Regions from separate parts of the Simplicispira sp. 125 genome, predicted to be linked through region 1. Evidence: predicted binding sites of a transcription regulator. Region 1 holds the regulator's gene; each other region holds the start of a gene.

Region 1 (7,477 bases):
GTCTGAAATCGTGGACAACGCCGAGGTGCGCCGCGTGTACCTGGGCGAGCATTTCCGGATGTGAGTGTGGCCCCCACGCTCCCTCACTTCGTGTGGTCGCTGCCCCCCAAGGGGGCCGCTTTTTGCCTTGGGGCGGCCCGGCGGCAAAACATAGCCCCCACGCTCCCTCACTTCGTGTGGTCGCTGCCCCCCAAGGGGGTCGCGTTTTGCCTTGGGGGCGGCCCGGCGGCAAAACATAGCCCCCACGCTCCCTCACTTTGTGTGGTCGCTGCCCCCCAAGGGGGTCGCGTTTTGCCTTGGGGCGACCCGGCGGCAAAACCATTGCCGGCCCGGGTGAAAGTGCTCTCATGAAGCCCGGTCTCTCACTGCGCGTTTCGCAGCATCTGGCACTGACGCCGCAGCTGCAGCAATCCATCCGCCTGCTGCAACTTTCCACGCAAGAGCTGTCGCAGGAAATCGAGCAGATGCTCGATGAAAACCCTTTCCTCGAACGCAATACGGAAGATGCGCCGCGCGAGGAGTTCGGTCTGGCCCAGTCCGACGTACCTGCACAAGGGGACGATGCGGCGGCTGAGGTTGCTATTTATTCAGGAGCTGATGGCGTAAGTACATCAAGCCTTGAAGGCAGAAATGATGCGGATTCTGTGGGTGCCTCCGATGAACCCGACTGGGGCGGCGACGGCACCACGGAGATGGCCGCAGACGATGGCGAATGGGGGGGCGACGCCCCTGCGCGCAACAACGGCAGCAGCGATGGCGACAGCGAAGCCGACGCTGCCGATTTGGCGCATGGCCATGAGTCGCTCACGGCATTTCTGCACCGACAGGCACTGGCGCTGCGCCTGTCGGCACTGGACCGGGCTGCGCTGCAATACCTGATCGAATCGTTGAACGACGACGGTTATCTGGAGGATTCCCTGGAATCCCTGGCCCTGGGGCTGGCAGGCGAGAGCGATCTGGAGCAGATCGAAGAGCTGGTGCACCGCTTCACCGTGGCGCTGCGGCTGCTGCAAAGTCTGGAGCCCTCCGGTGTGGGGGCGCGCAATCTGGCGGAATGCCTCACCCTGCAACTCCAGGCACTGCTCCAGGACGGCGTTGAAAATCCCAGCACAGTGCAGAACGCGCTGTGCATCTGTCGGCAACCGTTGGAGTTGCTGGCACGCCGTGATGTGCGCCGCCTCGTTGCGCTGTGTGGCACCAGCGAAGAGCGCACGCGCGCCGCCATGGCCCTGATCGCCCGGCTCGAACCGCGCCCCGGGCGTCGCTTTGCTGATGTGGAGCGCAACATCGTGATTCCCGATGTGCTCGTGACCCGTGTGGGCCGCAGTGGCCAGCAGTTCAATGTGCAGCTCAACCCCGATGTGATGCCGCGCCTGCGTGTGCACGACATCTATGCCGGAGCCCTGCGCGGCCACAAAGGGGGGGATGGACACCAGGCCTTGCAGCAGCGACTGCAGGAGGCGCGCTGGTTCATCAAGAACATCCAGCAGCGCTTTGACACCATCTTGCGTGTCTCGCGCGCCATCGTCGAGCGGCAGAAAAATTTTTTCGTGCATGGCGAACTGGCCATGCGGCCGCTGGTGTTGCGCGATATCGCCGACGAGCTGGGCCTGCATGAATCCACCATCTCGCGCGTGACCACGGCCAAATACATGGCCACGCCGCAGGGCACTTACGAGCTCAAGTATTTTTTCGGCTCGGGCCTGGGCACCGACACCGGCGGCAATGCGTCGAGCACGGCCGTGCGCGCGCTCATCAAGCAGTTCGTCGCCGCCGAAAACCCTGCCAAGCCGCTGTCCGACAACCAGTTGGCAGACATGCTCAAGGAACAAGGCATCGAGTGTGCACGCCGCACCGTGGCCAAATACCGCGAAGCGCTCAAGATACCCACAACCACTTTGCGCAAGGCGCTGTAGACGCAGGTGCGCGGTGTTGGCGGGCCGATGACCGCGAACCGGCGGTTGCCGCGTGATGGCAAGGGCCCGTGGCGTCGCCGTGCTGGGGGTTGATAACCATTCGCCGTGCTGGGCAGAGTTTGCTCCTGGCCCACAGCCTCTCCGGCATGGGTAGACTGTTGCGAAGAAGGAGCTACCGTCCATGAAAGTCATCGACTCCATCGCTGCCCAGGCAGCACTCATTGCTGCGGTGCGCCGCGACATCCACGCCCATCCCGAACTGTGCTTCGAGGAATTGCGCACCGCCGATCTGGTGGCGCAAAACCTGGCCGACTGGGGCATTCCCATCCACCGCGGCATGGGAACCACCGGGGTGGTGGGTATCGTGCACGGGCGCGACGGCGGCGCGTGTGGCCGGGCCATCGGCCTGCGCGCCGACATGGATGCGCTGCCCATGCAGGAGTTCAACACCTTCGATCATGCCAGCCAGCACCCGGGCAAGATGCACGCCTGCGGCCACGACGGGCACACCGCCATGCTGCTCGCAGCGGCGCAGCATCTGGCAAAGCATCGTGATTTCGATGGCACGGTCTACCTGATCTTCCAGCCGGCCGAGGAAGGCGGTGGTGGTGCGCGCGAGATGATCAAGGATGGCTTGTTTGAGCGCTTTCCCATGGAGGCCGTGTTTGGCATGCACAACTGGCCAGGCATGGCGGTGGGCCAGTTTGCGGTCAGTCCCGGACCCGTGATGGCTTCGTCCAACGAATTCAAGATCACCATCCGGGGCAAAGGGGGCCACGCCGCCATGCCGCACACGGGCATCGATCCGGTGCCGATTGCCTGCCAGATGGTGCAGTCGTTCCAGACCATCATCAGCCGCAATAAAAAGCCCGTGGATGCGGGCGTGATTTCGGTCACCATGATCCACGCAGGCGAAGCCACCAACGTGGTGCCCGACAGCTGCGAGCTGCAAGGCACGGTGCGCACCTTCACTCTGGAGGTGCTCGACCTGATCGAGCAACGCATGCGCCAGATTGCCCAGCATGCCTGCGCCGCGCACGACGCCCAGTGCGAATTCGAATTCGTGCGCAACTACCCGCCCACCGTCAACGCCCCCGCGGAGGCTGCGTTTGCCCGCAAGGTGATGGCCTCCATCGTGGGCGATGCCAACGTGCTGGCGCAGGAGCCCACCATGGGCGCCGAAGACTTTGCCTACATGCTGCAAGCCCTGCCCGGGGCCTATTGCTTCATTGCCAACGGCGACGGCGACCACCGCGCCATGGGCCATGGCGGCGGGCCGTGCACGCTGCACAACCCCAGCTACGATTTCAACGATGCGCTCATCCCGCTGGGCGCTACCTACTGGGTGCGCCTGGCCAACGAATGGCTGGGCCAGCCTAAGGGCGCCGCATGATCGGGATCACCGACGCCTTTGCTGGCAGCTACGCCCGCGCCCGCGTGCAGTTTCTGGAGGCCGCGGCCACCGCCGGGCTGCCGATCGAGTCGCACGCCCACCCGCTCAAGGGGCGCGATGGGGAAGACCTGGCCATGGACGTTGTGCGCGACGGCCCACCGGACGCCGAAAAGCTGCTGATCGTCAGCAGCGCCTGCCACGGGGTCGAGGGGTATTGCGGCAGCGGTGTGCAGGTCTATGCGCTGCACGATGCCGCTTGGCGCGAAGAAGCGCGCGCGCACGGCGTGGCCGTGCTCTATATCCACGCGCTCAACCCCTATGGCTTCTCGCACACCCGCCGCACCACGCACGAAAACGTGGATTTGAACCGCAACTTCCAGGACTTCAGCCGCCCCTTGCCGGTCAATGAGGCCTACCGCGAGGTCGAGCCCTTTTTGCTGCCGTCCACCTGGCCGCCTGCAGCCGACAACGTAGCGGCGGTGGAGCAGTTCATCGCCACCCGGGGCGAAGCGGCCTGGCAGGCCGCCATCTCGCAGGGGCAGCATGAATTTGCGCAGGGGATGTTCTTTGGCGGCACGGCGCCCACCTGGAGCAACCGCACCCTGCGCCAGGTGCTGCGCCAGCATGGCAGCCGGGCCCAGCGCATCGGCTGGATTGACCTGCACACCGGCCTGGGGCCCAGCGGCCATGGCGAGCGCATCTATGCCGGGCGCGACGATCCTGCCGCCCTTGCGCGTGCCCGCCAATGGTGGGGGGGCAACGGAGCGACACCCATTACCTCGTTCTACGATGGAACGTCCACTTCAGCGTTTCTGACGGGCCTGATGTGGACCGCCATCTACGACGAATGTCCGCAAGCCCAGTACACCGGCATTGCCATGGAGTACGGCACCCTGCCCATTCTGGACATGCTGCAGGCGCTGCGTGCCGAGCATTGGCTTCACATCCACCCGGAGGCGCCGACAGCATTGGCAGCACAGATCAAGGCGCAGATGCTGGCGGCCTTCTGCACCGACACCGATGCCTGGAAAGGCCAGATCATTGCCCAGGCGCGGCAGGCCTTGTTCCAGGCAGTGCAGGGGCTTGATTGATAGTGTTTTAGGGCTCAAGCGCTTATCCGGTAAGCGCTATAAGCTATAAAATATATAGCATCAATCAACCTGTGCGCCTTGTGTTGCACCATGCCGTGTGTCGCGGTCGTAGGTTTTTTCCAGCGCGGCCTGTTCTGCCAGCAAGCGGTGGCCCAATGCATTGGCTTGCCGCTCCAGAGTGGGGCAGTCCGGGGCCTCGGACAGGGCGGCGATGCCCTGGTCGATGGACTGCGCGGCCCGGCGGCCGAACTGCACATGGCCCTGCTCGTGCTGGTGCAAGGCCCGGGCATAGCGTGCGAACCGGGCCTGCTGTGCATCGCTGGCGGTGCGCAGCACGGGCATTTGGATGCGGGTGGACAGCCGTGTGCTGACGCGGGCGATGCGGCAGTGCCCGGCCGCATCACGGTTCCACCAGAAATTCCAGTGCACGTTCCACTGCGTATGGCCATGAAAACGCTGCCCGCCCTCGCGGATGGGGGTGGCCGCATTGAGGGCCTGGCGCAGTGTCTGGCCAGGCGGGACGTCCACCGTGTACGGCTGCTCGGCGTGTTCTTCCGTGACCTCCGCAAAGGCCATGCTGCAGGCCAGCAGCAGCGCAACTGCCGGGGCCGTGCAGAGCGCGGCTGTTACTCTTCCTCGCCCCACGGCAGCATCATCGTGAGGGTAGAAAGCGCGGCGAATTCGGGTGCAAAGGCGTCGATGATTTGCTGGGGCTCGGGGCACAGCTGGGTGTCGGTGATGACCCCAAACTGCACGCCGCCGCCGTAGCTCAGAATGGACACGCCCAGGCCCACATGGCCCGACTGGGGCACCCAGAACATGCACTGCGTCACGCGCGAGCCGCACAGCGCCAGCGGTTCGCGCGGGCCGGGCACGTTGGTCATCACGGCCGTGGTCTTGCGGCTGAACAGGCCCAGCAGGGCGTCCTGCGCCGGCTTGATGAGCAGGCCGGCCACGGCCAGCAGGCCAAACGCCAGCAGTGGCTGCGTGCTGCCCTTGAGCGCGGCCATGCGGCTGCGCACTGCATACACACGCTCGATCGGGTTGGTGATGCCGATGGGCAGTACCAGCGGCACCAGGCCGAAATGGTTGCCCAGCTTCCAGGCCTCTTCCATGGGCCGCAGGTTCACCGGGATCATGGCGCGGATTTCTTTGCCCGCGGTGTCGTCGCCGTGGCGGCGCAGGTAGCTGCCGATGGCGCCGGCCACGCAGGACAGCAACACGTCGTTGACCGAACAGTTCAGCGCCTTGCCGATGGCCTTGACCTCGTCGAGCGGCAGCGGCGGGCACCAGGCCACGCGCTTGGCGTTGCCGGGCATGCCCTTGAGCAGCGTGGGGGAGTCATCGGGCATGAGGGCCAGTGCGGCCGCATCACTGAGGAGCTGGTAGCCCAGGCGGGCCGCGTCCATCGAACCGGCCAGGCCGTGCTGCACGGCCTTTTCGGGGTCGAGCAGCATGTGCAGCGATTTGGCGGCGCTCTCGCCCACCAGGTCGAGCGCTTTCACGGTCATGCCCGTGAAGGGCTTGATCAGCGTGTCTGCAATCCAGGCCTCGGCGTTGGCTGCGGTCTTTTTGCGGCGTTTGGGGGGCTCTGTACCCCCGTCCACCAGCGACATGGTGACCGAGATGAGGGCAATGCCATCGGCAATGCAGTGGTGCAGGCGCACCACCAGGGCGCTGCCCGGCAGGCCATCGTCGCCCACGAAATCTTCCACCAGATAAAAGTGCCACAGCGGGCGCCGGGGGTCGAGCGGTTTCATGGCCAGGTCGCCCACAAAATTTTGCAGCGCTGCCTGCTGGCTGCCCCCCCGGCGCCGGGGCAGTGTGATGCGCTGCACGTGGGCGTCGATGTCAAAGCGCTGGTCCTCGACCCAGGTGGCGCCTGCGGCGTCCTCGACCACGCGCTGGCGAAAGCGCGGGTACTGCAGCAGGCGCTGCTGCACCCGCTCTTGCAGGGCCTGGAGCGAAATGCCGGGCGCGACGGTCCACACGCCGTTGATCATCATCAGGTTGCTGTCCGAATCCATGCGCAGCCAGGCGGTATCGACTTTGCTCATGCGCTCGCCCGACAGGCCCAGCATGCCGCTGGCGGCGCGGCGCACGGTTTTTTGCATGGCCAGGGCGGCGTCGCGTGCGACGTTGCTGGCGCTGGGCTGATCCGTGGGGGCGGCGGGCGTGCCTGCGGCGGCGCGTGAAGGGATGCGGGTCACCATGTGCGGAAGGTCCTGAGGGTTGTCATTGGAGGCGGGCGTCTATGGATTTTCGCCATTGTGGCCGCAGCGTAGCCGTAAGATACATCGTTGCAGGGGGTTGGCTCCCCCGTTTTTTCCCACCCCCTGAACCCAGGAGCATCTGACCATGGCTGATCTCAACGCCGCTTTCGAAGCTGCCGTAGCCCAATCCAAGAACCTCAGCGAGCGCCCAGACAACGCCACGCTGCTCAGCATCTATGCGCTGTACAAGCAAGGCACCGCAGGTGACAACACCGAGAAGAAGCCCAGTTTTTCCGACATGGTGGGCCGTGCCAAGTGGGACGCCTGGAGCAAGCTCAAGGGCACCGAACTGGACGCCGCCAAGCAGCAGTACATCGACCTCATCCAGTCACTGAGCTGATCGCTGGCCAGGGCCCGGGCAGGGCCTTTGGAGGCCTTGCCCCGCGCCTATGGCCTAATATGGGTTTTCCAACCATTGACAGAGACTTCGCCATGGGCAACAAGATCGTTACCGAAGCAGACCGTAAATTCACCCCCCAGCCCAAGCCGCTGCCAGGCATGAGCCTGCCCACCAGCGGTCGTGGCCAGCGCGTGAGCCTGGAGCGCGGCGTGGCCACACGCAGCAAAAAGAACCCGGGCAAGCGCTCGAAAAAGGGCGGCTGACCGCTCGCAACGCGCGGATCGCCGCACGCAAAAAAGCCCTCTTTCGAGGGCTTTTTTGCGTGCGCACAGGCGGGTGTTGCCCGGCCCTCAGGCCTTGGGCGCCGCTGGTTTCTTTTTCTTGCCGACCTTGGGCGGGTGCAGCAGCGTGTCGAGCTGCTCGGCAATCTCGGTCTCGATGCGGGCCTTGAAAGCGCTGACCAG
Region 2 (7,477 bases), 1.1 Mb from region 1:
GGACAGCGGGCGCGTCTTGCCGACGAAATGGCTGCACGCCGAGAGGCCGTGCGCGCGCAGCGTCTGCATGACGTCGTTGCGCTCGCTGGTCTTGACCTGCAGCACCACGCCCAGCTCTTCGTTGAACAGCGCCTTGAGCGTGAGTTCCTCGCGGCGCGCGCTCACCTGGCCGGCCCAGTTCTTGGCGTCGCCCGCGTCCATGCGGCTGTCATTGATGCCGTCGCCCTCGGTGACCAGCATGTCCACGTTCAGCGCCACGCCCACATGGCCGGCGAAGGCCATCTCGGCCACGGCAGCGAGCAGGCCGCCGTCGCTGCGGTCGTGGTAGGCCAGGATGCGGCCCTGCGCACGCAGCGCGTTCACGGCGTTCACCAAGTTCACCAGGTCCTTGGCGTCATCGAGATCGGGCACTGTGTCGCCGGCCTGGTCCAGCACCTGGCCCAGGATGCTGCCGCCCATGCGGCACTGGCCCTTGCCCAGGTCGATGAGCACCAGCGTGGTGTCTTCCTCGGTGGCGTCGAGCTGCGGCGTGAGCGTGCCGCGCACGTCCTGCAGCGTGGCGAAGCTGCTCACGATCAGGCTCACTGGCGAGACCACCTTCTTCTGTGCGTCGCCGTCCTTCCACTGCGTGCGCATGGACAGCGAGTCCTTGCCCACGGGGATGCTGATGCCCAGTTGCGGGCACAGCTCCAGGCCCACGGCCTTGACGGTGGCGTAGAGGTCGGCGTCCTCGCCCGGCTCGCCGCAGGCGGCCATCCAGTTGGCGGACAGCTTGACGCGCGGCAGCTCGATGGGCGCGGCCAGCAGGTTGGTGATGGCTTCGGCCACCGCCATGCGGCCCGAGGCCGGGGCGTTGATGGCGGCCAGCGGCGTGCGCTCGCCCATGGCCATGGCCTCGCCGGCGAAACCCTTGTAATCGGCCAGCGTGACGGCGCAGTCGGCCACGGGCACCTGCCAGGGGCCGACCATCTGGTCGCGGTGCGTGAGGCCGCCCACGGTGCGGTCGCCAATGGTGACGAGGAAGCGCTTGGACGCCACGGTGGGGTGGCTCAGCACGTCGATCACGGCCTTCTGCAGCGGCACGCCGGTCAGGTCGATGGGCGCGAACTGGCGCTGCACGGTGGTCACGTCGCGGTGCATCTTGGGCGGCTTGCCCAGCAGCACCGACATGGGCATATCCACTGGCAGCTTCTGGTCTTCCGCCTGCGCGGCGGGATCTTCCAGCACCAGTTGGCGTTCCTCCGTGGCTGTGCCGATCACGGCAAACGGGCAGCGCTCGCGCTCGCAGAACGCTCGAAACAGCTCCAACGATTCGGGTGCGATGGCCAGCACGTAGCGCTCCTGGCTCTCGTTCGACCAGATTTCCTTGGGCGCCATGCCCGATTCTTCGAGCTGCACGGCGCGCAGGTCAAAGCGTGCACCGCGTCCGGCGTCGTTCGTCAGCTCGGGGAAGGCGTTGGACAAACCGCCCGCGCCCACGTCGTGGATGGCCAGGATGGGGTTGGCCTCGCCCTGCGCCCAGCAGTGGTTGATGACCTCCTGCGCACGGCGCTCGATCTCGGGGTTGCCGCGTTGCACAGAGTCGAAGTCCAGCTCGGCCGCGTTCTGCCCCGTGGCCATGGAGCTGGCCGCGCTGCCGCCCATGCCGATGCGCATGCCCGGGCCGCCCAACTGCACCAGCAGCGAACCGGCGGGGAATTCGATCTTTTGCGTGAGCCGGGCGTCGATGCTGCCCAGGCCACCCGCAATCATGATGGGCTTGTGGTAGCCACGTGCCACACCGGCCACGGTCTGCTCGTATTCGCGAAAGTACCCCGCCAGGTTGGGGCGGCCGAACTCGTTGTTGAACGCGGCGCCGCCCAGCGGCCCCTCGGTCATGATCTGCAGCGGGCTGGCGATGTGCGACGGCTTGCCGCCTTCCTGGTCCGACGCGCCGCCCCACAGCTTGGAGACGGTGAAGCCCGTGAGGCCCGCCTTGGGCTCGGAGCCGCGCCCGGTGGCGCCCTCGTCGCGGATCTCGCCGCCCGCGCCGGTGGAGGCGCCCGGGAAGGGCGAGATGGCCGTGGGGTGGTTGTGCGTCTCCACCTTCATCAGCACATGCTGGAGAACGCTCTCTTTTCCATAGCTGCTCGCGCTTGTTTCTTGGGCGCTAGAGGCCATTTTTGCCACAAAACGCTCGACCTGGTGGCCTTCCATCACCGAGGCGTTGTCGGAATAGGCTACCACGGTGTGCTGCGGGCTGGTCTGGTGCGTGTGGTGGATCATGCCGAACAGGCTCTTGTCCTGCGCCACGCCGTCGATGGTGAACTGCGCGTTGAAGATCTTGTGGCGGCAGTGCTCGCTGTTGGCCTGCGCAAACATCATCAACTCCACATCGGTAGGGTTGCGCGCCAGGCCCGTAAAAGCGGTGACGAGGTAGTCGATTTCATCGTCGGCCAGCGCCAGGCCCCACTGGGTGTTGGCGGCCTCCAAGGCGGCACGGCCGCCGGTCAGCACGTTCACATGCTCCATGGGCTGGGGCGGCAGTTCGGTGAACAGGGCCTGCACATCGGCCAGGTCAAACAGCACGGACTCGGTCATGCGGTCGTGCAGCAGCGCGGCCACCTGGGCCTGCTGCTCGGCGCTCAGCGTGGGCTTGCCCAGCAGGCCTGACTGCATCTGGATGCGGAATTCAGTGGCGCGCTCGATGCGGCGCAGCGCCAGGCCACAGTTGCGCGCGATGTCGGTGGCCTTGGAGGCCCAGGGCGACACCGTGCCCAGGCGCGGCGTGACGATGATGGCCACACCATCGATCGGGCCCTGGTACGGGTCGCCGTAGGTCAGCAGCGCGGCCAGGCGCTGCTGTTGCTCGTGCGTCGGGGGTGCATCGGTGGCCACCAGGTGCACAAAGCGGGCCGCAATGCCGGCAATCTTTGGGTGGATGGCTTGGAGTGCGGGCTGGAGTTGCTGCGCGCGAAAGGGGCTGAGGGCGTTGCCGCCCGCAATCGTGGTCAGGTGCAAGGTCACGTTGGCGGCCTGGGTGAGTAGTGAGGGAGGAACGTGCCGGGCGGTGGCCCCGAGGAGGCCTTGGCCCGCACGACCGAAGCCCGCCATTTTACCGGGCACCGGCATCACCAGGCCCTTGCCCTGCACGAACCGAAGGGCGATGGGATAATTCCGCCCCATGAGCATCACTATCAAAGACGCTGCGGACATTGAAGGCATGCGCGTCGCATGCCGCCTTGCTTCGGAAGTACTGGACTACATCGCCCCCCATATCCGGCCGGGCATCACCACGGCAGAAATCGACCGCCTCGGCGCCGAATGCATGGCCCAGCAGGGCACCATTTCAGCCACCGTCGGCTACCAGCCGCCGGGCTACCCGGCCTACCCTGCCTCGCTGTGCACCTCGGTCAACCATGTGGTGTGCCACGGCATCCCGAACGACAAGCCGCTCAAAAAAGGCGACATCGTGAACGTGGACGTCACCGTCATCACCAAAGATGGCTGGTATGGCGACAACAGCCGCATGTACCTGATTGGCGAGTGCTCGATTGCCGCCAAACGGCTGTCGGCCATCACGTTTGAGGCGATGTGGCACGGCATTTTGCAGGTTAAGCCCAGCGCGCACCTGGGCGACATCGGCCACGCCATTCAGAAGTTTGCCGAAGGACATGGCTTTACCGTGGTGCGCGAATTTTGCGGCCACGGCATTGGCAAGGTGTTCCATGAAGAGCCCCAGGTGCTGCACTATGGCCGCCCCGGCACGCTGGAAGAACTCAAGCCCGGCATGGTGTTCACCATCGAACCCATGATCAACGCCGGACGGCGCGAGATCAAGGAGTTTGGCAACGACGGCTGGACCATCGTCACCAAGGACCGCAGCCTCTCGGCACAGTGGGAGCACACCGTGCTGGTCACGCCCACGGGTTACGAGGTGATGACGCTCTCGGCCGGCTCCCCCCCCCTGCCTTCCTTCGTGCAGGCCACGGCCACCTGAAATGATGCCCCCCCTGAGCCGCTTTGCGTCATCCCCAGGGGGACGCCCCCAGTGCGGCGGGGCAGCCCTTGCACGGGGCACTGGACCACGCCAGTGTCAAACTTCGGGGGCTGCATGCAGCGCGGTAGCGCAGTCGGAGCAAAGCACGAGCACGGTTATTGCTTAGCAAAGCCATGACCGAACTCCAAAAACTGCGCGACGCTTACCGGCTCCAAAAAAGCGCCCTCCTGGCCTCGCTGCAGGCCTCGGGCTCGTCCACACGCGGCATTCACGCGCTGCTGCGCAAGTTCTCGCGCCTGGCCGACGGACTGCTGTGCACACTCTGGCAACGCGCCGCCCTGCCCCCTGCGCTGACTTTGGTGGCCGTGGGCGGTTTTGGCCGTGAACAGCTGTTTCCGCACTCCGACGTCGATGTGCTGGTGCTGCTGCCCAATGCGCTTGCAGGCGCAGACACCTTGCGCGGCCAGGTGGAAGAATTCATCCGCAGTTGCTGGGACGCGGGGCTGGAGATTGGCTCCAGCGTGCGCACGGTGCAGGAATGCCTGAGCGAGGCTGCAGGCGACGTCACAGTACAGACATCGCTGCTCGAAGCCCGCCGGGTGTGCGGCGATGCAGACCTGTTCACGCATTTTCAGCACCAGTTTGGTGCACAACTCAATCCCCACGCCTTTCTGGTCGCCAAGACGCTGGAGATGCGCCAGCGCCACACCCGCTACGAAAACACCCCCTACGCACTGGAGCCCAACTGCAAGGAATCCCCCGGCGGCCTGCGTGACCTGCACCTCATCCTGTGGGTGGCACGCGCCGCCGGTCTGGGCCGCAGCTGGGAAGAACTGGCCGACAGCGGCCTGGCCACGCCTTTCGAGGTGCGCCAGATCAAACGCAACGAAGCTGTGCTGTTTTTAGTGCGCGCACGCCTGCACGCACTGGCTGGGCGGCGTGAAGACCGGCTGGTATTCGACCTTCAGACCGCAGTGGCCGAATCGCTGGGCTACCGCTCACAGGCGCCGGACGGCTCCCACCTGCCCATGCGCGCCAGCGAAGCCCTGATGCGCCGCTACTACTGGGCCGCCAAGGCCGTATCGCAGCTGTGCCAGATTTTGCTGCTCAACATCGAAGAGCGCCTGGACCCGCCCACACAGCAACCCCGGCCCATCAACGACCGGTTTTTCGACAAAGGCGGCATGATCGACGTGGTCAGCGACGACCTGTACCAGCGTGACCCGCACGCCATCCTCGAAACCTTTTTGCTCTACCAAAGCTCGACCGGGCTGCAAAACCTGTCGGCGCGCACGCTGCGCGCGCTCTACAACGCCCGTGGCGTGATGGACAGCGCTTTCCGGCGCGACCCGGTCAACCGCGCCGCCTTTCTGCGCATCCTGCAGCAGCCCGCAGGCATCACCCATGCCCTGCGGCTGATGAACCAAACCTCGGTGCTCGGACGCTACCTGTGGCCGTTTCGCCGCATCGTCGGGCAGATGCAGCACGACCTGTTCCACGTCTATACCGTGGACCAGCACATCCTGATGGTGCTGCGCAACGTGCGGCGCTTCTTCATTGCTGAGCACGCGCACGAATACCCTTTCTGCTCGCAACTGGCCGGTGGCTGGGACAAGCCCTGGGTGCTGTTTGTGGCCGCGCTGTTCCACGACATCGGCAAGGGGCGCGGCGGCGACCATTCGCAGATTGGCGCCATCGAGGCGCGGCGGTTTTGCCGCCAGCATGGCGTGGCGCGGGACGACACGCAGCTCATCGAATTCCTGGTGCGCGAGCACCTGACCATGAGCAACGTGGCGCAAAAGCAAGACCTCTCTGACCCCGACGTCATCACCGCGTTTGCCCAGCGCGTGGGCAACGAGCGCAACCTTACAGCGCTGTACCTGCTCACCGTGGCCGACATCCGGGGCACCAGCCCCAAGGTGTGGAACGCCTGGAAAGGCAAGCTGCTCGAAGACCTGTACCGCGCCACGCTGCGCGTGCTGGGTGGGCGCGCCCCCGATGCCGCCGCCTTGATCGAAGCCCGCAAACGCGAAGCCCTGGTGCTGCTGGCCCTGAGCGCCCTGCCGTTTGAGGCCCACAAAAAGCTCTGGGAAACGCTGGACGTGGGCTACTTCATGCGCCACGAGGCCGCCGACATTGCCTGGCACACGCGCCACCTCTCGCGCCACGTAGGCACGCAGCAGCCCGTGGTGCGCGCGCGCCAGTCGCTGGCGGGTGAAGGCCTGCAGGTGCTGGTGTACGCCGCCGACCAGAGCGACCTGTTCGCGCGCATTTGCGGGTATTTCGACCGGGCGGGATTCTCGATTCTGGATGCCCGCGTGCACACCGCCAGCAATGGCTACGCACTCGACACCTTCCAGGTGGTCAGCGCAGAGCTGCAGGGACACTACCGCGAACTCACCCACATGGTCGAGAACGACCTGGCGCAGGCCATCGTACAAGGTGGCCCGCTGCCCGAACCCGCACGCAGGCGGGTTTCGCGCCGGGTAAAAAGCTTTCCAGTCACACCCCGTGTCACCCTGCGACCCGACGAAAAAGCGCAGCGCTGGCTACTGGGCATCTCCGCCAGCGACCGCGCCGGTCTGCTCTACCTGGTGGCGCGGGTGCTGGCCCGCCACGGGCTGAGCGTGCAACTGGCCAAGGTCAGCACGCTGGGCGAGCGCGTGGAAGACACCTTTCTGGTGCAGGGCAGCGAGTTGCAAAACAATTTTCGGCAGATCGAGATCGAGACGGAGCTGCTGCACGCGCTGTCGGAGTGATTCTTTTGGGCTGCGCGGGGCCCGCCTCACCCATCGGGCACTTGACCAAAGAAGACAATGACCAGGGCCCGATCCCCAGCGACTGGAGCGAAGCCCAGCGCAGGCCACAAGACCTGGACGCCACCCACTACCCAAGAAGCACGGCCAGGGATACCACGGCTACAAGCTGAGCATCAGCGTGGACATGCGGCATAAGTTCATCCGCAAAATCACCACTGGCACCGCAAGCGAGCAAGACAGCACGCACTTTGACGATGTGCTCGTCGAGCACAGCACCAGCGGCGATGTGTCTGCCGACCGGGGCTATCGAGCGACCTACCACCCTGCCTTTGCGCGTGTTCAACTTCGGGGTTGCCGGTGCGAACGAAGGCAAAAATCAGGGCTGCTACGACTGAACACATGACGATGCTAGAGCCCACCGAGCGGGTGGAGAAGTACTTTGGCGACCCCAAAATGGCTTACGCCGCTTCATGAATAAACCGGGCCGGATCAACAGATGTTAAAGCCACGTTCCATAGAGAAAAAGAAAAAGGCCGGTAGCTTGTGGAAGCTACCGGCCTTGTCTGTGGTGCCCGAGGCCGGAATCGAACCGGCACGCCTTGCGGCGGGGGATTTTGAGTCCCCTGCGTCTACCAATTCCACCACCCGGGCTGAATTTAGGGAGACGCAAATTATGGCACAGTAGGGAGCATGAAATACAAGACGATTGAAGATGCCGTCGGTAACACGCCACTGGTTG
Region 3 (7,477 bases), 660 kb from region 1:
CGTGGCAGTGCATCCAGATGCTCGCGCCACACACGCAGGTGCTGTGCCTGGCAGACCTCGAGCAGCAAATCTTCGACTACCTACCAGGCGTCGGCCCGGAGCGCGTGATCGCCATCCGGGCGGCGTTGAAGCCGCACGAGATCGACCTTGGGACGCAGAACCACCGCAGCCCGGACTCCGAAATCTTGGCGTTCGGCAATGACATCCTGACGGCCAAGCCACGCGGCGCGCCCTACAAGGGCGTATCCGCCCTTGCCTACCGCCCCGAGAAGCCACCGCCGAACTGGAATCATCTGCTGCGCCGAGCCCTCGGGGAGCTCTTGAAATCAATTCGGGCTCAGAGCGACAAGAAGGTGGAGACGATCGCGATACTGGTCACCAACAACCGCAGTGCGTTGAAGATGTCCAACGCCCTCAACGCGTTGGGGGCCAGCGTCGGTAGGCCGGTTCGGCACAAGCTACTGTTCGACGAGGCCGAAGCGCTGCTGTCAGCCCGTTTCGCGGCCTTTCTGCTGGAACCCAAGGATCTCGCCCAATTGGAGGCCGATGTCGCCACCAGCATGGAAATGATCGCCGCCGCGAGGCGCGCGACGGGACAGGGCCGGAAGGAAGTCGCCAAACTCTTGGAGCAGGCCAACAAAATCAAGGGTGGCAAGGCCCTGAACATCAACATCGCCAACGCGCTGCGCGGCCTGATTTCAGGCTTGGCAGTTAACGATTTCAGCGGCGATCCCGCCGAGGACTGGCTCGCGGTCAAACATGAGCTGCGGGCGACCAATCAAGACGAACTCACGCGGGTCGCTGCGCAGTTGGACTTCTTGGTCGCGTTCCGTCGGGGACATCGCATCTCGGCTGCCCTCTCTGATGAATGGCTTCGCGACGGCGCCTACACCAACGCCCGCACCGCCCTCGACTTGGCTCTCGCACAGGAGCAAATCCTCGACGGCGTGGAGCCACCGATGGGCTTGCAAGTCATGAACTTCCACAAGGCCAAGGGCAAGCAGTTCGACGGAGTCATCCTCGTCCGCGAAGCTCGTCGGACGGGCCCCGCCGTCGAATCATCTTTCGTTTGGCGAGGCGACCCTGCCCCGTATCCCAAAAGCCGACGTGTGCTTCGAGTCGGCATCACGCGAGCAAAAGTCCACACGCTCATCCTCGATCCGCTTTGGCCGCAATGCCCCCTGCTCAAGGGGCACAAACTCTAAGGAAAACTCCTCGTCAGTTGGACTGGCGCGTGGCGTTATGACGTATGACGATTGGTGACGGAGTTTTGCACGAAGACCAAGGTCATTCCCTCTTGAGCCGACCAGGCTGGCTACATATGCCGAATGAGAGTTGTCGGCTGCGAGGGGAATCGCTTCGCACGAGGAAGGTCAATGACCGGTTCCGGCAGTCGCTGACATTCGCTTTAGAACGGCGAACGACCGTACCCAGCCTGAAGCGGCCAAGCCCAGGTCGGTTCTGCAACGAATGCTGCGGCCGTGTCCGCACCGCGATCCGGTCCCTGCGCTATGTCGATCATCCGGGACTCGGCGTTCTCGCCGAAGGGCGGGCATCACAGCCTTTGTGGTCGCATTAAATATTGTAGAGTCTTAAAAATTATTGTAATTCACAGCCACCACCCACCAGAGCCACCGCACTCGCCGTATGGTGCGGGCTGCCGGTGGGGCGCAGGGCCCAGCGCTCCAGTGCAAACCGGCCGCACAGACTGGCCACGGCGGCGCTCTCCAGCGCCTCGTCCACCGTCATATCCGGTAGCACCCCGGCAAAGCGCTGGGCCAGCATGGATTTACCCGAACCTGGCGGCCCCATCAACAAAAGACTGTGGCCGCCCGCGGCTGCGATCTCCAGGGCGCGCTTGGCCAGGGCCTGGCCTTTGACATCGGCCAGGTCGGCATAGACACCCGTGGTCTGCAGGGGCGTAGCCTGCATGCGCGTCCAGCCACTGTCCTCGGGCGCCGGGCCTTCACCCGTGCTGCCGGACGGCAAAAACTGCTGTACCACGTCCAGCAGATGGCGTGCACGCCAGACCTGGGCGTCGGGCACCAGCGCGGCCTCTTCGGCGCTGCCCGGCGGCAGCACCAACCGCACCCCGGCGGGCAGCGCACGCAGCGCCAGGCTGGTGGCCAGCGCTCCACGCACGGGGCGCAGCTCGCCCGAGAGCGACAACTCCCCCGCAAACTCATAGCCTGCAAGACGGGCGGCATCGATCTGACCGCTGGCCGCCAGGATGCCCAGGGCGATGGGCAGATCGAAGCGTCCCGAGTCCTTGGGCAAATCGGCCGGAGCCAAATTCACGGTGATGCGCTTGTTGTGCGGGAACTCCAGCCCGGCGTTCTGCAACGCCGAACGCACGCGCTCACGCGCCTCCTTGACCTCGACCTCGGCCAGTCCCACCAGCGTGAAGCTGGGCAAGCCATTGGCCAGGTGCACCTCGACAGTGACAGGCGGCGCCTGCAACCCCAGCAGGGCGCGGCTTTGCACCAAAGCAAGACTCATGCGTGTATTTCTCCCCAGACGAGTGCGGTTTGCGGGCGGCGGGCGCAATGGCCGGTGGCCATGCACCAGTCCGGTGCAAAGGCTATGTACCGCCCTGCGAATGTAGCGGTGAAAGGCCTGGCACGGTCTGTGCGTAGACAGGCTATCGCTTGTTTTTTTCTGACCGGAGGACCCATGAACCACACATCTCTCAAGACCCTCGGTATCGCCCTTGTGGCAGCCATGCCCCTGATGGCCAGCGCCCAGCTGAGCGGCAACCTGAGCCTGACCTCGAACTACAAGTACCGCGGCCAGGACCAGGACGTCAGCAAGGTGAAGGCGTTCAAGCCTGCCGTGCAGGGCGGCCTGGACTATGCCTTTGGCGAATCCGGCTGGTACGTGGGCAACTGGAACTCCAGTGTGGACTGGCTGCCCGGCAACTCGATCGAGATGGACCTGTACGGCGGCTACAAATTCAAGGCCGGCGAATTCGACCTGGACCTGGGCGCGCTGACCTACCTCTACCCCGGCAACACCACGGGCAACACGACCGAGCTGTATGCGGCCGGCACCTGGGGGCCGCTGACGGCGAAGTACTCGCACACCGTCTCCAAAGACTATTTCGGCTGGGCCGGTGCCAAGGCAGGCTCGGGCCGCAAGGGCACGAACACGGGCTACCTGGCGTTCTCGTTCGCGCAGGAAGTGGCGCCCTCGATCACGCTCAAGGCTTCGGTGGGCTTCACGCGCTTTGCCAGCGACATCAAGGACACGGGCGTGCCCAACTACACCGATTTCAGCGTGGGCGCCGCCTATGACCTGGGCAATGGTCTCTCGCTCGGCGCAGCCGTGGCGGGCGCCAACAAGAAGGCTTATTTCGGACCCGCCAACCAGTCGCGCCTGCTCGTCACCCTGACCAAAACCCTGTAAGGAGGAACAGAAAATGAAAATGGTGACTGCCATCATCAAGCCGTTCAAACTCGACGAAGTGCGCGAGGCCCTCTCCGACATCGGGGTGCAGGGCATCACGGTGACCGAAGTAAAGGGCTTTGGCCGCCAGAAGGGCCATACCGAGCTCTACCGCGGCGCCGAGTACGTGGTGGACTTCCTGCCCAAAGTGAAGATCGAGGCCGCCGTTGCCGACGACCTGGTCGAGCGCGTCATCGAGGCCATCGAAGGCGCGGCGCGCACCGGCAAGATCGGCGACGGCAAGATTTTTGTCTCCGACCTCGAACAGGTGGTACGCATCCGCACCGGCGAGACCGGCCAGGACGCCCTGTAAGCCACCCCTTCCACCCAACGCGAGAAACTGCCATGAAAAAACTGCTTGCCTCCCTCCTGCTAGGGCTGGGCCTGCTGGCCACCGGTCCGCTCGCCCTGGCCCAGGCACCTGCCACTCCCGAACCCGCCGCCATGGCGGCCCCGGCCGAACCGGCTGCAGCTACCGACACGGCGACAGCGCCAGCCCCGGCTGCGCCTGTGGCCGCGGCTGCAGTGGCCCCGGCCGCACCGGCCGCCGCACCCAAGCTCGACTCGGGCGATACCGCCTGGATGCTCACTTCCACGCTGCTGGTCATCCTGATGACCCTCCCCGGCCTGGCGCTGTTCTACGGCGGCCTGGCCCGCTCGAAGAACATGCTGTCGGTGCTGGTGCAGGTGTTCGTGGTCTTTGCCATCATCAGCGTGCTGTGGGCGCTGTACGGCTACAGCCTGGCATTCACCGGTGAGGGCCGGTTCTTCGGCGGGCTGGACAAGCTGTTCCTCAAGGGCATCGCACCCGACACGCTCTCCGGTCTGCTGCCCACCATTCCGGAATATGTGTTCGTGGCCTTCCAGTCCACCTTTGCCGCCATCACCGTGGCGCTGATCGTGGGCTCGTTCGCTGAACGCATCCGCTTCTCGGCCGTGCTGATTTTCTCGCTGCTGTGGTTCACCTTCAGCTACATCCCCATGGCCCACATGGTGTGGGGCGGCGGCCTGCTGGCCAAGGACGGTGCGCTCGACTTTGCCGGGGGCACGGTGGTGCACATCAACGCCGGTGTGGCCGCGCTGGTGGGCGCCTACCTGGTGGGCAAGCGCATTGGTTACGGCAAGGAAGCGCTGACCCCGCACAGTCTGACGCTGACCATGGTGGGCGCCTCGCTCCTGTGGGTGGGCTGGTTCGGTTTCAACGCAGGTTCGGCCGGTGCCGCCAACGGCGTGGCGGGCCTGGCTTTCATCAACACCGTGCTGGCCACGGCCGCGGCCACCCTGTCGTGGCTGGCGGGTGAATCGCTGCACAAGGGCAAGGCCTCCATGCTGGGCGCGGCCTCGGGCGCTGTGGCCGGGCTGGTGGCCGTGACCCCGGCAGCAGGCTTCGTGGGCCCCATGGGTTCCATCGTGATGGGCCTGATCGCGGGCATCGTCTGCCTGTGGGGCGTGGGTGGTCTCAAGCGCATGCTGGGTGCGGACGATGCCTTTGACGTGTTTGGCGTGCACGGCGTGGGCGGCATTCTGGGCGCCATCCTGACCGGTGTGTTCGCCTCGCAAAGCCTGGGCGGCACGGGCGGCCTCACCCCCGACACCTATGCCATGGGCGCCCAGGTCTGGGTCCAGACCAAGAGCGTGCTGGTCACCATCGTGTGGTCCGGCGTGGTGGCCTTGGTGGCCTACAAGGTGGCCGACATGCTGGTGGGCCTGCGCGTGAGCGAAGAAGCCGAACGCGAAGGCCTGGACATCACCTCGCACGGCGAAACGGCTTACAGCCGCTGAAGCGTCCCTGCCGTGGTGTCTGGTGGGGCCACGGCAGGACAGCGCGGAAAACTCCAAGGTGCTTGTAGCCCGCCCGCACGGCGGGCTTTTTTTGCGCTGAAAATTTGAACAAAATATGCTTCCAGCGCAATCCAATCAAGCGCAGATAGCTATTAAATTAGTAGCAAATACAAGAAATACAGCGTGACTGTGGGCGAAAACGCTCACATGGCCCGTGCAGAAAATTCACGCAGCCCAGGACCGCGCCGCCGCGCACAGGCAGACCCCAAGGCTTACCATCCAAGCCTATGGAAAGCGCCCTTCACCACATGATTGAACAGGTGCGCGCCGCAGGCGCGCGCCAGGCACCACTGCACATCCGTGGCGGCGGCAGCAAGGATTTTCACGGCACCCTGCCCCCAGGTGAGCTGCTGGACACCCGGGACTGGCGAGGCATCGTCAGCCACGAGCCCACCGAGCTGGTGGTGACCGTGCGTGCGGGCACGCCGCTGGCCGAGCTGGAAGCAGCCCTGTCCGAAAAAAACCAGTGCCTGCCCTTTGAGCCACCGCATTTCGGCCCGGGTGCCACCGTGGGCGGCATGGTGGCAGCGGGCCTGTCGGGCCCGGCCCGCGCCAGCGTGGGCGCGGTGCGCGACTATGTCCTCGGCCTGCAACTGATCAATGGCCGCGCCGAGCACCTGGTGTTTGGCGGCCAGGTGATGAAGAACGTGGCCGGGTACGACATTTCGCGCCTCATGGTGGGTGCCTGGGGCACGCTGGGGGTGATCACCGAGGTCAGCCTCAAGGTGCTGCCCGTGGCTCCGGCCGAGGCCACGCTGCGCTTTGAACTGGACCAGACCGAGGCCCTGCGCCGCCTGCACGCCTGGGGCGGCCAGCCACTGCCGCTCAACGCCAGCTGCTGGGTGCACGACGCGGGCATGGACACGCTTTACGTGCGCCTGCGCGGCGCCGTGGCCGCCGTCGAGGCAGCTTGCCGCAGCATGGGCGGCGAGCGCCAGGACAACGCCCGCGTGGCCGCCGACTGGGCCGCCTGCCGCGACCAGGCCTTGCCCTGGTTCGCCGCAGGGCCCAGCGCCGGACTGGATCTGTGGCGCCTGTCACTGCCCGCCACCGCGCCAGTGCTGGCGCTGCCCGGCGGCGTGGCGCCGCCGCTGGTCGAGTGGCACGGCGCGCTGCGCTGGGTGCAGGCCGCCCCCGGGCATGCGCAGGCGTTACACGACGCCGCCCGCCAGGCAGGCGGCAGCGCTTCACTTTTCAGAGCGCATAGCGCTGATGGAGAAAGCGCCACAGCCTTTTTTGATCCTTTACCCGCCGGGCTGCAAGCCATCCACGAACGCTTGCGCCAGAGCTTTGACCCGGCCGGCATCTTCAACCCAGGCCGCATGGCCTGGCAGCGCTAGCCCGTGCGGCGATTTCGCCACCTCACCGGCCAGCACCGCACGGTGGCCAGCAACCGGCGGCTGGGCTTGCTGCTCGCCTTCAACGCGGGCGCGGTCAACGCCGGGGGGTTTCTGGTGGTGCGGCTTTACACCTCGCACATGACGGGTTTTGTGTCCCTGCTGGCCGACAACCTGGTGCTGGGCAACATGGTGCTGGTGCTCAGCGCCGTGGGCGCGCTGCTGGCGTTCGTCAGCGGCGCGGCGCTCACTGCCATTTTGGTGAACTGGGCACGCCAGCACCGGCTGCACAGCAGCTACGCGCTGCCGCTGCTCATCGTGGCGCTGCTGATGCTGGTGTTCGGGCTGGTGGGCGCGGTCACGCTGGACTGGCATACGCCGTTTGCCGTGCCCGTCACGGTACTGCTGCTGTCTTTCATCATGGGCTTGCAGAACGCCACGGTGACCAAGATGTCCTCGGCCCAGATCCGCACCACGCACATGACCGGCGTCATCACCGACCTGGGCATTGAGCTGGGCAAGATGCTCTACTGGAACAGCAGCGCCAGCCCGCCCGACCAGCAGGTGCGCGCCAACCGCCAGCGCCTGCGCCTGTTTGCCGGGCTGCTGGCCATGTTTCTGGTGGGCGGCATCGCCGGTGCCGCCGGGTTCAAGCATGTGGGCTTTGTGTTTGTGGTGCCGCTGGCGCTGGTGCTGTTTGCGCTGGCCCTGCCGCCCCTGTGGATTGACCGCGCCCGCCTGCGCCCGAACAGCCGCCGCGCGCACGGCACCCCCGCCGCCGGGCAGAACCCACCGCCCGCCCCCTGATTTGTTGCAGCCCCTGAGCCCCACCATGCAAACCCAACTGGCCCCCG
Region 4 (7,477 bases), 140 kb from region 1:
CAATCCAACAGATTCAGGATATTTTTTTTGCATATTTTCCCAACGCTTTTCTATGGTATTACAGTGCGCTTCGGAATAGATACCACACAAGACTCTCAACTGCTTTTCAGCTGCCGCGTACTCACCTCGCATTGCTCTTGCTAAAGCATACTGGTACAAGGCTGGTGAGTAAGGATAACGCCGAGCCACCCTGGCCATTAATAAGATATTTTTATCACTCTCGTATTCATAGTCATGCATAACTCGAACATCATACATAGCCTTCAGCTGGCTTAGTATAAGAAATTCGGGCCGAACATCCGGAAGACCGATATCCCTTCCAATTTGTGCAGACTGCATTCTCACTGCCACGTCCACAGACACGGATTTCACATAGTCTATACAGACCGCAAAGTATAAAATAGCAGACGCCATAACCCATGGCACCTGAAGTTTCAACTTTGAACCATACTCTTTAAAAATCGAGCGCTTGCCATCCAGATAGCCCATCACCAACCCAGCAGGCATTAAAAAATATGCGTAAGATAGTGGATATTCAAGGAGCCCATGAATAAACACCCCAGCTACTAGACAATACAAAAACACCTCACTGCTGCCACCTCGGTAGACAAGGTGCCTAAAAAACCAGAGACAGATCAACCCGGCGAATATGATCGCAAGAGGCCATCCGTTCCAGACAATGAGATCCAGTATGAAGTTATGCGAGTAACTCATATAAGTTCGAAGAATAGGCACACTTTCGGCAGTAGCTTGCTGTGCCCACCCCGTTTGCAACCATCCATATCCAAACCATGGCCACATTGAAACAGCCTCCAACAGTGCTGACCACATGGTAATCCGCACGTCATGCATGGGTAGGTCGCGAAAATTCTGATCTGCTGTAATAAAGGCTTTACTTCCCATTAAAGGAACTACAAAGTACCAAGTTACAAATATGGCAAACACAAATAAAAATACATTTCTATTTTTGTCATTTTTCTGAAAAATCAGCACAGCGAAAATAAATGCCATTTGCAACCAGCCTGTCCGCGACTGCGTGATTGCCATACCAAAAGCCAGAAAACATCCTGCCAGTAGCATCACATAAATATTCAATCTACTTCTGGAATACAAGCACAATGAGGCACACAAAGCAATAAAACACAGAGTACTAAAGTTATTTATCTGGCCCAGGTTTGCACCAGGGCGATCGCCCATATCACTTTCCATAAAGAAAACCGCCAAACTCCATGTCTGGGTCCACTGAACAAGGGCTATACCAATGGATGCAATCGCGGACATAACCAACGTAAACAGAAGTGCGGTCATCCACTCTTCTTTTTCTTCCTGCCTTGCCATGAATGAGCCGACATGAATGGCAATAAGGTAGATCGATAGATAGAGAGATACCATGAAGGCATCACCGGAAAAGACCAGCAAGCCGGTTCCATACTGTATCCATGCCACACTGACGGCAAGCACCACAAATACAATAAGAGGCCACGCAATGCCAGAATGCAGTGATGGATATTTCCATGTACGGGCTGCTGCAGCGACCCAGAGCATTAAAATAGCCGCAAATGCCAACCCTTCATTCCAAGCAGGCAGCCAGGGGTACGCTTTGTTGGGAATCAACCATGACAATGACATCGCGATCAACCCCATCAATGCCATGATGCTTTTTAATTCCCGTGTCAACTTCGCTTCCTTTCTTCCATAAAAAAAGACCCCGAAGGGTCTTTTTAGATTGCTCTAGGCAATTAGATCTGACCGCGGCACGAGCCAGGCAGGTACTTGAGGGTCATGGTGGTGCCGTCACCAGCCAGACCACAACGCCAGCCCCAGATGGTGGTGTTCACGTCACCATTTGCCAAAGCCAAGGCCTGTGTCTTCATAGGCACCAGCGAAACAACCTTGCCAGCAGCATCTTTCAAGTCACTCGCGGCAGAAGCCGTGATCAACACCTTGCCGGCGGAATCAGTTTCCATCTTATCAACATATTTGGTACCGCTACCAGAACTGATTTCGCAACCCCATGTGTTGGCGAGAGGCAGTGTCGTACCCACGGTGGATTGCACGGTTTCCGTGATGCTGGTACGGCAGGCAGAGCCGGCCAAAATGATTTCAGAAACCTTGGCGCGAATGGTGTAGTCCTGGTACGCAGGCAGTGCCACAGCAGCCAAGATACCGATAATCGCCACAACGATCATCAATTCAATCAGGGTAAAACCTTGTTGCAGATTACGTTTCATATATTTCTCCTCGGAGTCAAGTGCAAATGAAAACCTGCAGACGTATTCTTCAGGTTCGGTGCTATACAAGCATGTTCTGTGCCAAACAACCTGTCGTTACATTCTTGCACCCATGAGTGCGGCTTTCATTGCGCAACGGCCCGTTTCGCAACAAATCACACGCCCCCATACTTCGACTGACATTTTTGTCTCTCACATCTGTCACCAACCGCATCTTTTCTTACACATCCAGCACATCCCCCGCTTGCAGCCACCGAATGTCATGCGGCGCAGCAAACCCATGCGGGGTGCGCGCATCAAAGCGGCGAATCTCCTCCATGATGAGCGCGGTCTCTGACGGTTTGGTATGGGTGATGTAGATGGGGAACGACCGGGCCGGGTCGAGTTGGGCCAGTTCCAGCGCCAGGGTTTGGGGGGCAAGGTGCTGGGCGCGCTCTGCCAGGGCGCTCTCGCGGTTGCTGAAGGCAGTTTCGATGACCAACATGGCCACGGGCAGCTGGTTGATGCGCTGCCAGAAGGCGGGGTTGCGGCCCGTGTCGCCGCTAAACACCCACCAGTCGTGAGGCCCTTGTACCGCGTAGCCTACGGCGGGGACGGCATGGCAGGCGGGCAGCACCTCTAGCCGGGTGCCTGCCACTTCCAGCGTTTGCCCTGCGGCCAGTGCCTGGTATTGCAGAAAAGGAGCGGCATCACTGGGAATACGGCTGAAGTCCGGCCAGATCACGTTGTTGAACACATGGGCCTGCAGTGCGGCGATGGTCTCCTGCAAGGCGTGCACCTGCACGGGGCTACTGCGGCGGGACGATATGGCGTCCAGCATCAGCGGCAGTGCGGCGATATGGTCCAGGTGCGAGTGTGTGAGAAAAACATGGTCGATGGCCTGCATTTCGTCCAGGGTGAGGTCGCCCACGCCTGTCCCTGCATCGATGAGGATGCGTCCATCGATCAGAAATGAGGTGGTGCGGCAGTCCCGGGCAATCGCCCCGGAGCAGCCCAGCACGCGGACTTTCATGGTTGCTGCGGCCTTTATTCTGTTTCCAAATCATTCATGTCTAGGCGCGAAGCCGCAGACAGTGCTGTAGCACGGCAAGGCGAAGCAACAACGACACGGATGGTTTAAAAATGGAATTACTTGGTGTCGAAATGGGTCGATCCGTCCCACGCGGGGTTGTAGGGTAACACCCGCAGGGCCTGCAGGCGCTGGCTGTAAAACTCCAGCAAAGCTCTTTGTGCGTGGGCAGCCACCAGTCCAGGCCAAAGGCTGTCGCACCGGGGCCAGTCTTGTGCACGAAAGGCGGCCAGCCACTCGTGCCAGCGGTCCAGGGCATTTTGCGGGTCGGCGTCCAGCGTGCCCGCTTCAGCCACCGGGCGGTAGATGGCCACGGCCTGCTCCTTGCCTTTGACGCGCACGCGGTCCAGCTCCTGCCATGCAAAACCTTGTACCTGCGCACGGGTGCTTTCGCTGGCGACGATTTCCACGCCATACACTTTGCACAGGCCTTCCAGGCGGGAGCCCAGGTTGACGGCATCACCGATCACGGTGTAGCTGCGGCGGATGTCTGAGCCCATGTCGCCCACGCACATAGGCCCGGTGTTGAGCCCGATACCGATGCCGATTTCGGGCAGGCCGCGCGCACGGTGCTCAACATTGAGGGCATGCACGGCCTGCGCCATGCCCAATGCTGCGCGCACGGCCAATGTGGCGTGCTCCGGCGTTGCCACGGGAGCCCCCCAGAAAGCCATCACACAATCACCCATGTATTTGTCGATGGTGCCGCGCTGCTGGCGGATGACCTGGGTCAGGCGTGAAAATATCTCATTGAGCAAGGCTTGCAGCTGCACGGGCTCCATGCGCTCGGACATGGCGGTAAAACCGCGCATGTCGCAAAACATGACCGTGAGTTCGCGGTTGGCGGCCTGCATGCTGTAGCGCGCGGGCTCCAGCACCATCTCGTCCACCAGCTCGGGCGGAACATAGGTGCCAAACAGGTGCGCCAGCCCGCGCTTGGCGCGGCCTTCCACAAAATACCCGTAGCTCATGTTCAGCGCAAATGCCAGCAGCACCAGGGCCAGCACGGCCGCCAAAGGCATGGTCAGGCTGTGCACCTGGTACAGCCAAAGATTGAGCCCCGTCAGCCCCGCAAACAACCCCAGGCTCACCCCGACCGTCGCACCCGCACCCAACAGGGGCAGGGCCACGGCAAGCAGCATCCCGGCACAGGCGATCTGCAGCACATCAAACCCGATGGCGTAATCGGGCTGCACCGGGTTTCGCCCATCGAGGAAACCCGCAATCATGTTGGCGTGGGTTTCCACCCCCGGGTAGGCGCCGCCCACGGGCGTGGCGCGCAGATCCTGCAAGCCCGGGGCGGTGGTACCCACCAGAACGATCTGCCCCTGCAGGCTGGCGGCGGGGAGGAGGCCTTCCAGAATATCGGCCGCAGCGACATAGCGGAACGATCCACCACGGGGGCCACCCGGCCCCCGGTAGGGCACCAGTGCAGCAAGCTGCCGATCCGTTGGCAGCAGCAGGGATCGTCCGTCCTGGTGCAGTTCAATGCCCTGCACAAAGGGCACGGCGGCATCTTCATAGCCCGGCGCATAGCCTGGACGGATGGTGGGCATGCCCAGCAACATGCGGAACACCGCCAGCGCCAGGGATTCGTAATATTGCCCCTGGTATTGGGCCAGCAGGGGAAGAGCCCGGACCACGCCGTCATCGTCGGTCATGGCGTTAAAAAAACCGGCTGTTGGTGCCGCTTGCGCCAGTGGCGCAATGTTGCTGCCATATCCTGTCCACGCCGTGGACTGCAGGCGCTTGCCTTGGAGCTGCGCGGCGGTCAGCGCGGGCGCTGGCAGTGCGCCATGCGATCGGCCATCCCGGTCACTGGTGAAGTAATAGCCCAGAACAACGTTCTGACCCTGCAGGGTGGCAGCAAACCGGGCGTCAAAATCCAGCGCAGGTGCCAATTGCGCCAGTGCCACGACAAAGTCCTGCTGCTTGCGCAGCGGCCCCGCGGCCAGACGCTGCAGGCTGGCCAGGCCCGAACTACCGTCCGGCTCGGCGAACACGACATCAAAGCCGACTACGGCGGCCTGCTGACGGCCCAGAAGTTCTTGGGAAAAGCGCGCCAGCTTGTCCCGCCCCCAGGGCCATTGCCCTACCCGGGCCAGGCTGGTTTCGTCAATATCCACGATGACGATGCGATCGTCCATGGTGCGCGGCATGGTAGCGCGCAGCCGGGCATCGTAGATCAGGTGATCCAGGCGCTCGAACATTGGTACTCGCAATACCCCGGTGGCGTGCAGCAAGGCCAGCACCAACGGCAAAGCCACCACGGCCATGCGCAGCCAACGCCTGCGCAAAACGGCGACGAGCCTGCCTGCCAAACCTGGGCTGCGCATGGCGGTGCCTGGCGCTACGGCCCTGCGCCGTCAGTCTTGCATGAACTGCATTTCCGTACCGGCCAACTCCAGCCGGTCGCCAGCGTGCAAAGGCACAGGGGTATTGCCGATGCGCGCACCGTTGAGCATGGGATTGTCCGGCCCCTCCACATGGGCCAGCACGAAGCCCTGGTGGCGCCGCGTAATGGATGCCACCGCCACACCCGGCTTGCCAATGGTGGTGACGACTTTGGTCAAGGCCACCTCACGTCCGGCTGCAGCGCCCGAGAGCACACGGATGACGGCCGTCACAGGCGCGGCTGCAGCCGCAGGGGCCGGTGCGGGACGGGGTGGAATCGGGGGCGGCACCATGCCTGGTTTGAAAAGCATGGTTTTTTCGAAGCCGTTGCTTTCGTCTTCATGGAGGAAGCGGATTTTGTACTTGCCCACTTCCACGGTGTCACCGTTGCGCAGGGCCTGGCGCTTGACCGCCTTGCCATTCACGTAGGTGCCATTGGTGCTGCCCAGGTCCTCGGCCTCGACCCCTTGCTCGTTCATGTGGAAGGCAACATGCTCACCGCTGACCGCGAGGTTGTCGATCACGATGTCGTTGTAGGGGCGGCGCCCGAGCATGGTGCGCTCCTTGCTGAGCTCCACCTCTTTGATGACAACACCGTCGATCGAAACGATCATTTTGGGCATGACCAACTCCTGCTTTTGTTTTGCATTTGAAATAAATGGATGGGCACTAGGCGGTACGCATGAGCCGTGACATGAAGCTCCGCTTGCTTTCGGGGGCCCCCGCCTGCACCAGCACCACGCTGATGTTGTCGCGGCCACCATTGGCATTGGCCGCGTCGATGAGGCGACGTGCCTTGTCCTCCAGCGGCAGGGCAGCGGACGCCAGCGTGGTTAGCTCCTCGTGAGACACCATTTCGCTCAGGCCATCGGAACACATCAGATACAGGTCCTGCGGCTCTACCTTGAATTCGTTGACTTCGATGAGCACATCGTCTTCGACCCCCAGCGCCCGTGTCACCAGATTGCGGCTGGACGACAGCGCAGCCTGCTGCGCCGTGATCAGCCCAGCGTCAACCTGCTCCTGCAGCCAGGAATGGTCCCGCGTGATCTGCTCCAGCAGACCTGCACGCAGGCGGTAGCAACGCGAATCGCCGATATGCCCCAACACCAGGCGGCGGCCCTGGAAAACACCCACCACCAGTGTGGTGCCCATACCCGCATATTGCGGATTGGCCTCGGCCGCACCCAGAATGGCCTGGTTGGCATTGCCTACGCAGATCTCTATGGCACGGCGCAGGTCAAATGCCTTGAGATGCGCGCCCGCCTCGCCCAACCAGCGCGCCAGTTCGGTACGGATGAAGGTCGTCGCCATGCCGCTGGCTACTTCGCCCGCGTTGTAGCCCCCCATGCCATCGGCCAGCAAGGCCAGTTGGGCCTGTGGATCGATCGCAACAGCGTCTTCATTGTTGGCGCGCACCCGGCCAGGGTCTGTCCGTGCGAAAAACTCGTACCCCATCGTGGCCGACGTCATTGCACACCTGGCTCGGAAGCAGAAACAGGGGCCCGCGCAGCAGGAATATCCAATACAGTTTCTTGAAAAGCCGCCATGTTGTGCTCTTGTTGATTGCTGCGCGCATCATAGACGAGCGGCTGCTGCGCCGGTGCAGTGTTGGCGGCTTGCAAAAGCGCGTTTTCCACATTGCGCAGATCAACGGCAAATTGACGCCCCGTCTGGTAGCGCTCCCGGGGGTCTTTGCGCAAGGCCAATGCCACGACGTTGGCCAGATCGGTCGGCAAATCCGGGCGCAGCGTGCGCATATCGGGCGCTGGCTGGTGGGCAA

What was found. Region 1 encodes sigma-54, which starts transcription at its own class of promoters, with help from an activator protein. Its sites were predicted from a motif close to TGGCANGNAANCTGCTTT; they were not measured.
Region 2: the regulator sigma-54 is predicted to act here: its motif matches at 4,127-4,144, upstream of C8D04_RS07480 ([protein-PII] uridylyltransferase).
Region 3: the regulator sigma-54 is predicted to act here: its motif matches at 2,618-2,635, upstream of C8D04_RS15630 (TorF family putative porin).
Region 4: the regulator sigma-54 is predicted to act here: its motif matches at 2,298-2,315, upstream of C8D04_RS13195 (pilin).

The regions. Positions count from the first base shown of each region.
Region 1 is NZ_QEKM01000001.1:2,686,685-2,694,161, reverse strand. It holds gene lptB (LPS export ABC transporter ATP-binding protein) at 1-64, shown strand, start outside; gene C8D04_RS12595 (RNA polymerase factor sigma-54) at 348-1,916, shown strand; gene C8D04_RS12590 (M20 aminoacylase family protein) at 2,098-3,309, shown strand; gene C8D04_RS12585 (M14 family metallopeptidase) at 3,306-4,400, shown strand; gene C8D04_RS12580 (DUF922 domain-containing protein) at 4,461-4,976, opposite strand; gene C8D04_RS12575 (wax ester/triacylglycerol synthase family O-acyltransferase) at 5,027-6,613, opposite strand; gene C8D04_RS12570 (acyl-CoA-binding protein) at 6,759-7,013, shown strand; gene C8D04_RS18710 (hypothetical protein) at 7,106-7,276, shown strand; gene C8D04_RS12560 (polyhydroxyalkanoic acid system family protein) at 7,364-7,477, opposite strand, start outside.
Region 2 is NZ_QEKM01000001.1:1,633,352-1,640,828, forward strand. It holds gene purL (phosphoribosylformylglycinamidine synthase) at 1-3,006, opposite strand, end outside; gene map (type I methionyl aminopeptidase) at 3,164-3,979, shown strand; gene C8D04_RS07480 ([protein-PII] uridylyltransferase) at 4,153-6,738, shown strand; partial or broken gene C8D04_RS19190 (transposase) at 6,759-7,045, shown strand; partial or broken gene C8D04_RS07490 (IS630 family transposase) at 7,084-7,212, shown strand; tRNA gene C8D04_RS07495 (tRNA-Leu) at 7,305-7,389, opposite strand; gene cysM (cysteine synthase CysM) at 7,429-7,477, shown strand, end outside.
Region 3 is NZ_QEKM01000001.1:3,347,284-3,354,760, reverse strand. It holds gene C8D04_RS15640 (ATP-dependent helicase) at 1-1,205, shown strand, start outside; partial or broken gene C8D04_RS15635 (magnesium chelatase domain-containing protein) at 1,615-2,499, opposite strand; gene C8D04_RS15630 (TorF family putative porin) at 2,674-3,405, shown strand; gene glnK (P-II family nitrogen regulator) at 3,419-3,757, shown strand; gene amt (ammonium transporter) at 3,790-5,226, shown strand; gene glcE (glycolate oxidase subunit GlcE) at 5,514-6,626, shown strand; gene C8D04_RS15610 (YoaK family protein) at 6,630-7,430, shown strand; gene glcF (glycolate oxidase subunit GlcF) at 7,456-7,477, shown strand, end outside.
Region 4 is NZ_QEKM01000001.1:2,821,736-2,829,212, forward strand. It holds gene C8D04_RS13190 (Wzy polymerase domain-containing protein) at 1-1,677, opposite strand, end outside; gene C8D04_RS13195 (pilin) at 1,740-2,231, opposite strand; gene C8D04_RS13200 (3',5'-cyclic-nucleotide phosphodiesterase) at 2,452-3,243, opposite strand; gene C8D04_RS13205 (adenylate/guanylate cyclase domain-containing protein) at 3,360-5,636, opposite strand; gene C8D04_RS13210 (FHA domain-containing protein) at 5,667-6,317, opposite strand; gene C8D04_RS13215 (Stp1/IreP family PP2C-type Ser/Thr phosphatase) at 6,364-7,152, opposite strand; gene C8D04_RS13220 (serine/threonine-protein kinase) at 7,164-7,477, opposite strand, start outside.